Regions from separate parts of the Labrys sp. HAY1-8F genome, predicted to be linked through region 1. Evidence: predicted binding sites of a transcription regulator. Region 1 holds the regulator's gene; the other holds the start of a gene.
What was found. The regulator PhoB, encoded in region 1, activates phosphate uptake and scavenging genes when phosphate is short. The targets are predictions, from matches to a motif close to TGTCATNNANCTGTCAT.
Positions count from the first base shown of each region.

Region 2: the regulator PhoB is predicted to act here: its motif matches at 2,319-2,335, upstream of ACR9ZN_RS12320 (UDP-2,3-diacylglucosamine diphosphatase).

Region 1 is NZ_JBPGWZ010000002.1:2,231,330-2,235,793, forward strand. Features, by position in the region: gene pstC (phosphate ABC transporter permease subunit PstC) at 1-384, shown strand, start outside; gene pstA (phosphate ABC transporter permease PstA) at 396-1,238, shown strand; gene pstB (phosphate ABC transporter ATP-binding protein PstB) at 1,235-2,062, shown strand; gene phoU (phosphate signaling complex protein PhoU) at 2,098-2,817, shown strand; gene phoB (phosphate regulon transcriptional regulator PhoB) at 2,831-3,532, shown strand; gene ACR9ZN_RS19420 (hypothetical protein) at 3,673-4,410, shown strand; gene ACR9ZN_RS19425 (RNA polymerase sigma factor) at 4,429-4,464, opposite strand, start outside.
Region 2 is NZ_JBPGWZ010000002.1:712,956-717,419, forward strand. Features, by position in the region: gene ACR9ZN_RS12310 (LysE family translocator) at 1-188, shown strand, start outside; gene ACR9ZN_RS12315 (glycosyltransferase family 4 protein) at 296-1,360, opposite strand; gene ACR9ZN_RS12320 (UDP-2,3-diacylglucosamine diphosphatase) at 1,370-2,185, opposite strand; gene ACR9ZN_RS12325 (undecaprenyl-diphosphate phosphatase) at 2,484-3,344, opposite strand; gene ACR9ZN_RS12330 (DUF2852 domain-containing protein) at 3,583-4,008, shown strand.

The sequences.
Region 1 (4,464 bases):
ATGTTCGTCGAGATCCTCGAAGCCGTGCCCGCCATGCTGAAGGAATCGGCCTACGGCGTCGGCGCCACCACCTATGAGGTCTTCCGCAACGTCTCGGTGCCCTATGGCCGGACCGCGCTCGTCGGTGCCGTGATGCTCGGCTTCGGCCGTGCCCTCGGCGAGACCATGGCGGTGACCTTCGTCATCGGCAACGCCAACCGCATATCAGCATCGCTGTTCTCCTCGGGGGCGACCATCGCCTCCACCATCGCCAACGAATTTCCCGACGCGCCTGCCGGCTCGCTGCGCAGCCAGTCGCTGCTGGAGCTCGGTTTCGTGCTCTTCGTGATTTCCTTCATCGTGCTTGCGATCTCCCGCATGCTCGTGCGCGCCAACGCCAAGTAAGGGAGAGCATCATGGCCCATCTCGCCCACGGCAACGCCCGCCTCGCCCGCCGTCGTGCCCTCGACTACGCCTACAAAGTCGTCTCCATCGGCTTTGCCGCGATCTCCCTTCTGGCGCTCGCCTGGATCCTGTACACCCTGCTGCGCGAGGGCCTGCCCTCGCTGACCATGGACCTCTTCACCAAGGACATGGCTGATGGCGGCCTGCGCAATGCCATCGTCGGCTCTTTCGCCATGGTCTTGCTCGCCCTCCTCATCGGCGCGCCGATCGGCATCATGGCTGGCACCTTCCTCGCCGAGGCGGGGCGCGGCAGCAAGTTCGCCGACGCGGTGCGCTTCATCAACGACATCCTGCTTTCGGCGCCGTCCATCCTGATCGGCCTGTTCGTCTACCAGATGATCGTGGTGACGACGGGCGGCTTCTCCGGCTGGGCCGGCGTGGTCGCCCTCGCCATCATCATCCTGCCGGTGGTCGTGCGCACCACTGAGGACATGCTGGCCCTGGTGCCGATCAGCCTGCGCGAAGCCGCCTTCGCGCTGGGGTCGCCGATGTGGAAGGTCATCACCTCCGTGACCTGGCGCTCGGCCCGCACCGGTATCGTCACCGGCATCCTGCTGGCCCTGGCCCGCGCCGCCGGCGAGACCGCACCCCTGCTGCTGACAGCCTTCGGCAATTCCAACTGGTCGCTCAACCTCGGCAATGCCTTTGCCAGCTTGCCGGCCGCCATCTACCAGCTCGCGCCCTATCCCGACCCCAAGGCCGTCTTGGTGGCCTGGAGCGGCGCCCTCCTCATCACCGCCGGCGTGTTGGCGCTCAATATCCTGACCCGCTTCGTGCTCGCTCCCAAGAAATGAGTGATCCCATGTCCGCTACTCCACAAGCCTCCATCGCGGTTGCCGAACGCCCCGTCGCCAATCCAGCCGCTGCCGTGAAGCTCAAGGTCGAGAATCTCGACTTCTTCTATGGCGAGAAGCATGCGCTCAAGGGCATCAATCTCGACATGATCGACCGGCAGGTCACGGCCATGATCGGTCCTTCCGGCTGCGGCAAGTCCACCCTGCTGCGCGTGCTCAACCGCATGTACGACCTCTATCCGGGCCAGACTGCCAAGGGCCGCGTGCTGCTCGATGGTCAGAACGTCATCGGCAAGGAGATCGATCCGGCAGTGCTGCGCGCCCGCATCGGCATGGTGTTCCAGAAGCCCACGCCCTTCCCGATGTCGATCTATGACAACATCGCCTTCGGCGTTCGCCTGCATGAGTCGATCTCCAAGGCGGAAATGGACAGCCGAGTCGAATGGTGCCTGACCAAGGCCGCCCTGTGGAACGAAGTCAAGGACCGCCTGCACGCCTCCGCGCTCGGCATGTCCGGTGGCCAGCAGCAGCGCCTGTGCATCGCCCGCACCATCGCGGTGAAGCCCGAAGTCGTGCTGCTGGACGAGCCGACCTCCGCGCTCGATCCGATCTCGACCGCCAAGATCGAGGAACTGATCGACGAATTGAAGCGGGACTTCACCATCGTCATCGTCACGCACAATATGCAGCAGGCGGCGCGTTGCGCGGATGTGACGGCCTTCTTCTATCTGGGTGACCTCATCGAGGTCGGCCAGACCAACAAGATGTTCACCACCCCGAACGACAGCCGTACACAGGATTACATCACCGGCCGCTTCGGCTGATCCCTCGGCCAGCGTCGAATTCATTTGGAGGCGGCATGTCCGACCACATCGTTACATCCTTTGATCAGGAATTGCGCGAATTGCGCAACATGATCGCCGAAATGGGTGGCTATGCAGAGAAGAGCGTAGCCGACAGCGTCGAAGCCCTGCTCAAGCGCGACACCCAGCGCGCCAAGGCCGTGATCGAGCTCGATCTGGCGATCGACAAGCTCCAGCGCCAGGTCGAGGACCGGGCTATCCTGGTCATCGCCAAGCGCCAGCCACTGGCACTCGACCTGCGCGAAATCGTCTCGGCCCTGCGGGTGGCCAACGATCTCGAACGCATCGGCGACCTCGGCAAGAACGTCGCCAAGCGCGTGGTGGCCATCCACAGCCATGCGCAGCCGGCCCAGCTCTTCGGCGGTTTCGACCATATGGCTGACCTGGTGCTCGAGCAGCTCAAGCAGGTCCTCGACGCCTTCGCCCAGCGCAATGTCGAAGAAGCGCTCTCGGTCTGGAGTTCGGACGGCGAGATCGATGCGATGTACACCTCGCTGTTCCGCGAATTGCTGACCTACATGATGGAAGATCCGCGCAATATCGGCTTCTGCACCCATCTGCTGTTCTGCGCCAAGAACATCGAGCGCATCGGCGACCATGCCACCAACATCGCCGAAACGGTGCATTACCTGGTGACCGGTGAATCGCCGGCCGGCGAGCGGCCCAAGGCGGACAACAGCACCGATCTCGTCGACCTTCCTGTGCCGGCTAAGTAACAAGGGATAGGCCATGCCTCCCAAGGTTCTGATCGTCGAGGACGAAGAAGCACTGACCTTGCTGCTGCGCTACAATCTCGAAGCCGAAGGCTATGAGGTCGACAGTGTGGCGCGCGGTGACGATGCCGAGATCCGCCTGCGCGAAAGCGTGCCGGATCTGGTATTGCTGGACTGGATGCTGCCGGGGTTGTCGGGTATCGAATTGTGCCGGCGCATCCGCATGCGGCCGGAAACCGAGCGCCTGCCCGTGATCATGCTCACGGCGCGTGGCGAGGAAACCGAGCGTGTGCGGGGTCTGGCCACCGGCGCCGACGATTATGTCGTCAAGCCCTTCTCCGTGCCGGAACTCTCGGCCCGCGTGCGCGCTCTGCTGCGTCGGGCCAAGCCCGATCACGTCGCCTCCCTGCTCAAGGCCGGTGACATTTCCCTCGACCGCGAGACCAAGCGCGTTCATCGCGGCAATCGCGAGATCCGCCTCGGCCCGACCGAGTTCCGTCTGCTCGAATTCCTGATGCAGGCGCCGGGACGCGTATTCGCACGCGAGCAATTGCTCGACAGCGTCTGGGGCCGCGACGTCTATATCGACGAGCGCACGGTCGACGTGCATGTCGGGCGACTGCGCAAGGCGATGAACCGCACGCGCGAGATCGACCCGATCCGCACGGTTCGCGGCGCCGGCTATTCCTTCGACGAGACCTTCGCCAAGCAGGCCTAGGACGGATATTTCATCGCCCGACACCAAGGCCGGCGGCTCACCGCCGGCCTTGTCGCATCACGTACCCGGTACTCGCCCGATCTAGGCGATTTCAGAGGCTTGCGATAAGACGACTTGCCAAAGAAAATGCCGGGGTTGCCATGATCCGTTCCTTGCTCGTCGCGTCGCTTTTGACTGCCAGTTCGTTGGCGCTGCTTCCCAGCGATGCCGCAGCGGCCAAGCTCAAGAAAACCTTGTGTTCGGGCGAGTTCGGTACCGGCTCCGGCTTGGCAGGCTCCTATATCGGCAAGGATTGCTTCATCGCAGCCGACAGCGACATGCAGGAGCAGGTCGCCGGTATCTGCAAGGAAGGCTCGCGATGCGAGGTCGAGGCCATGGTGGAGGTCGCACCCGATGGCAGCAGGCAGATCAGGACCGTCTTGTCCGTCAGGCAGGCCGGACGCGCGCCCGCCACGCACACGTCCTATGCCCAGAAGGCGGGCAACTATGCCGACGGCATCTATGCCTTGCAGGACGATGGCTGCGACAAGCAGGGGGCGACGCCAGGCAACCGGGTTTCCGTGCAGCTTCTACGGGCAGCCGGTCCTGCCATCCAGCTCTACGGCAAATATTGCGCGGTCATCGAGGCCGATGGCGAGGAGCCTTCCAGCGCCAAGTTCCAGGCGACGCTGCAGCTTCGATGCGGCAGCTCGCCGGCGCAGGACCAGGCCCTGCGAAGCGGCCGCTCCGGCACGGCGGAAACCATCGTGATGACCCCCGCCCCCGAGCGGCAGCTGTGGCTCGATGAAGACACATTGATCCGTTGCCCGATCAAGCGCGCCTATACACCGCAATGGTGGATCGAGGCCCCGCCCTTCAATGGCCGCTATCCCCAATAGCTTCTGCAGGCGCCGATATCAGCCCAGAGCCGCCAGGCGCCCTTGCAGATAACG
Region 2 (4,464 bases), 1.5 Mb from region 1:
GGCATACAGCCTTGGCGATCATCGCCGGCTGTGCGGTGATCGGACTGACCACCTTCGGCGGTTATGCCCTGATCTTTTCCGCCCGGCCCATGGTTCGCCTCTATCAGAGGGCGCGGCGCTGGATCGAAGCCACGCTGGCGCTGTTTTTCGGCTTCGCCGGTATCCGCCTGCTGCTGTCGCGGGTATGAGGTATTGCGATTCGGATGGGGTCGTGGCCGCGACCAATCTGCATTGAGTTTGACTTGCTGGCCCATCATTGCGAGCTCAATACTGGCCGGTATTACCGGCCTTGGGATCAGGCCGGCAGCCTGGCCTGCCCTTGCTTGACAGCTCCGGACGGCGCGGGCGTGGTCTTGGCCCGGCCGCAGGCCTCCACCACATTGGCGACGAATTGGCGGGCGCAAGCGTCCCAGGAATATTTCAGCGCCTCTGCACGCGCATCGGCGGGCTTGAGCTCGAGACACGCCAGCGCCGCCCGAGCGAGGTCGTTGTCGAGGATGCCCGTTTTGCCGGTGCTGATCACGTCGATCGGCCCCGTCACCGGAAAGGCTGCCACCGGCAGGCCGCTGGCCATCGCTTCGAGCAGGACGATGCCGAATGTGTCGGTCAGGCTCGGAAACACGAAGACATCCGCCGAAGCATAGGCCTTTGCCAGGTCCTCTCCCTCCAGCATGCCGGCGAAGTGCACGTCCGGATAGCGTGAGCGCAGCATCTCCAAGGCCGGGCCGCTCCCCACCACCACTTTCGAACCAGGCAGCTCGAGACCGAGAAAGGCCTCGATGTTCTTCTCGACCGCAACCCGCCCGACATAGAGGAAGATGGGTCCGGGCAGGTCGAAAACGCGCACGGGCCTGGGCCTGTACAATTCCGCATCGACCCCTCGCGACCAGCGCATCAGCCGCTTGAAGCCGCGACCAGCCAGTTCACGCTCCAGGGCCGGGGTGGAGACCATGGTACCCGCTCCGGCATTGTGGAAACGCCGGATCCAACGATAGCTCCAGTCGAGCGGCACCGGGACACGCGCGGCGAGATATTCAGGAAAACGGGTGTGATAGCTGGTGGTGAAGGGGCGGCCCTTCTTCAGGCAGACCCGGCGGGTGAGCAGGCCGATCGGCCCCTCGGTGGCGATATGGACATAGTCCGGCTTCTCGGCCTCGATATGCCTTTCGATGGCGCCGAGCGGCGGCATGGCAAGCCGAATCTCCGGATAGGAGGGCATCGGCACCGACCAGAAGCGGTCCGGCGCCAGGAATTCTATCTCAACGCCCTGACGCGAGGCTGCCGCAGCCGTCTGTTCCAGGGACCGGACAACGCCGTTGACCTGCGGGCGCCAGGCGTCGGTGGCAATCAGGATCTTCACGGGACCGGCTCAGGCGGCACGCTGAGGGACCAGCGTCTCGCCTTGGAGTTCCGGCGGCTTGTTGGCCTGACGAACGAGTTCGCTCCAGCGCACCAGTTCGAAACGACCATCGAAATGCTCGACGATAGCCGTGCAGCTTTCGACCCAATCGCCGGAGTTGATGTAGGTGACGCCATCGAGATCGCGTAGCGTGGCGTGATGGATGTGGCCGCAGATGACCCCGTCGCAGTTCAGCCGCTTGGCTTCCTTGGCCAGGGTCTCTTCGAAATGGCCGATGAAACTGACGGCGTTCTTCACCTTGAGCTTGGCCCAGGCGGACAGCGACCAATAGGACAGGCCGAGGCGCCGGCGAATGGCGTTCAGCCAGGTATTGACACCCAAGGCCGTGACATAGGCCCAGTCGCCAAGCAAGGCCAGCCACTTGGCGTGGCGCACCACCACGTCGAAGGCATCGCCATGCATCACCAGATAGCGCTTGCCGTCAGCAGCCACGTGCACTGTCTGCTCGATCACCTCGATGCCACCGAAATGATGCCCGGGGAAATCACGCAAGAACTCGTCGTGATTACCGGGAATATAGACCATGCGCGCGCCCTTGCGGGCCTTGCGCAGCAGCTTCTGCACCACATCGTTATGCGCCTGCGGCCAGTACCAACCACTTTTCAGCTGCCAGGCGTCGACAATGTCGCCGACCAGATAGATCGTCTCGGCGTCATAGGCGCGCAGGAAGTCGAGCAGCATATCGGCCTGACAACCACGCGTCCCAAGATGCACATCCGAGATAAAGAGCGCTCGATAGCGCGTGCCTTCGCTTTCGCTGTTCATGGCACCATCCTCAACCGGCCCAAAACGTATCGTCGAAACAAGCAAGAGAGCATAGAGCGCTTGCTTTGATGCGCTTTGCTGCAGACATCAGCGAAATCGACGACGCATCCTGATTGTCACAAACACGATTCAGTTCATGGTTTTATGACAGGCGATATGTCCGATGGGACATCGATGCTCTTTCGTCCCCTTTTCTCTTACGGCGTCTTGCGCGGAGGCTGAATCACCTCAAATGGCATAGACGCTCCGAAACAAAGAACTAGAGCAAACAAGCGTTCACTCATGAACGCCCCCTACTCTAGTGATAGGCGACCCACAGCACGACGGCACCGAGCAAGATGCGGTAGATGGTGAAAGGCCAGGTCGAAAAGCGCTCGAGGATACGCATCAGCCCCCACAGGGCCGCGAAGGACGAAATCGTTCCGACCACCAGGCCGACCAGCAAGATCAGCCAGCCCTCCGTGGAGAGGTGAGCCCGCAAAAGCGTGGTGATTTCGTGCAGGCCGGCCAAGGCAATGGCGGGAATGCCGAGAAGGAAGGAAAAGCGCGCGGCCTCATCCCGCGAGAAGCCGCGAAACAGCGAGGCGGTCAGGGTCGAGCCGGACCGGGACACACCGGGGATCAGCGCGCCGACCTGCGCAAGCCCGACGATCAGGGCATCGCGCAACCGCATGTCTTCGACCCTGCGCCCATGACGGGCCATGAGTTCCGCCGCGGCGAGCAGGCCGCCCATGACAAGGCAGGCAAAACCGATCACCGGCAGGGCGCGCAAGGGGCTGTCGCACCGGTTGAGAAGTGGTGCAAGCAGCAAGCCAGCCACCACGATCGGGATAGTGCCCAGCACCACGCCCACCGCCAGGCGAAATTTCGGCGACATCCAATCCCCTGTCCGCACGGCCGCCAGCGATCCGCTGGTGATCGATCGGATATCCCTCCAGAAATAACTGACCACGGCGCACAAGGCCGCAAGTTGCATGGCCGCGGAGAAGGCTGATCCCGGATCCTGCCAACCAAGAAGGGCCGGCACCAGTCTCATATGGGCCGTCGAGGAAATCGGCATCAGCTCGGTGATACCCTGGACGACGCCGAGGAAAGCGACCTTTGCCACCCCCAAAGTCATAAAGCCTGTGTCGACGCCTTCGGTGCAAGCGCCACTCATTCCACACCTCAAGGATTGCGCCCGGCCCAGCACGCACTCCCACAGAGCTTTCGATCGCGGCAACTTTGCGGCAGACCATCGCCGCCAAATGAATTTGCCAGGCAATGAATGGGACGGGGCCGTCGCGGCTGCGACGATCGCCAAGATTAAATCGGACACAACTTCGGCTTGTACCCTTGAAGCCGCCCCTCGCCACCCCCAATTGCTCGATTGCTGGGTTGCAACATGGGAGAGGATAATGACCTCTTGTTCTACACGTAGCCGCTGGCATCCGCTGCATGTCGTGGCGGTGATCGCCGGGTTTCTGATCTGGTGGCCGCTCGGCCTGGCGGCGCTGGCCTATTTCATCTGGGGCGACCGTTTCCCTAGGGAAAAGGTACGTGAGGGCTTCGAGCGAGCCAAGGCCGAATTCGCCGGTTTCGGCCGCGATCAGCGTAGCTATGCCGGCCATGGCTGGTCAGCCACGGGCAATGCCGCTTTCGACGACTATCGCCGCGAGACGCTGCGACGCCTGGAAGAGGAACGTCGACGCCTCGAGGAAGAAGGCCGCGCCTTCGGCGAATTCGTCACCAATCTGCGCCGCGCCCGCGACAAGGAAGAGTTCGATCGCTTCATGGCCGAGCGCAACACCGCTCGCAACGGCGGCGACAGCCATTCCGCCTGATAGGCCAGGCGTCCTTTCCACGAATAATGACGAGGCCCGCGCAGCTCGATCTGCGCGGGCTTTCTTATTGCCGGGTGCGCAGGCATCTTGCCCATAGGCGCTAACTTTTGCGAATGGAGGCGCAGGTAGCGTGGAGGGTCGATCTCCACAGCTCCATCAATTGATGGAGCGAGATCGACCACCTTTGTCCTCTATCTGGCTCCACATTTCCAAGATGGTCGATCTGGAGATCGACCCTCCAATCTGGTGCCACCACCCAAAGGTAGCGCTCATAGGCTGGAAGCCTGCTCTTGGAAGGGCACCATTGGAAGAAGGAAGAGTGGGCAAGACGCCAGCGCACCCGTGAAACAATCACGCGCATTTCTCAGACAATACTTGCGATAGGTCCCCTCGTTCGGGCATGATCCGCCCCGGCCGGTCGAGGGTGCACGCCCGATACAGACCGGCCTTCATGAT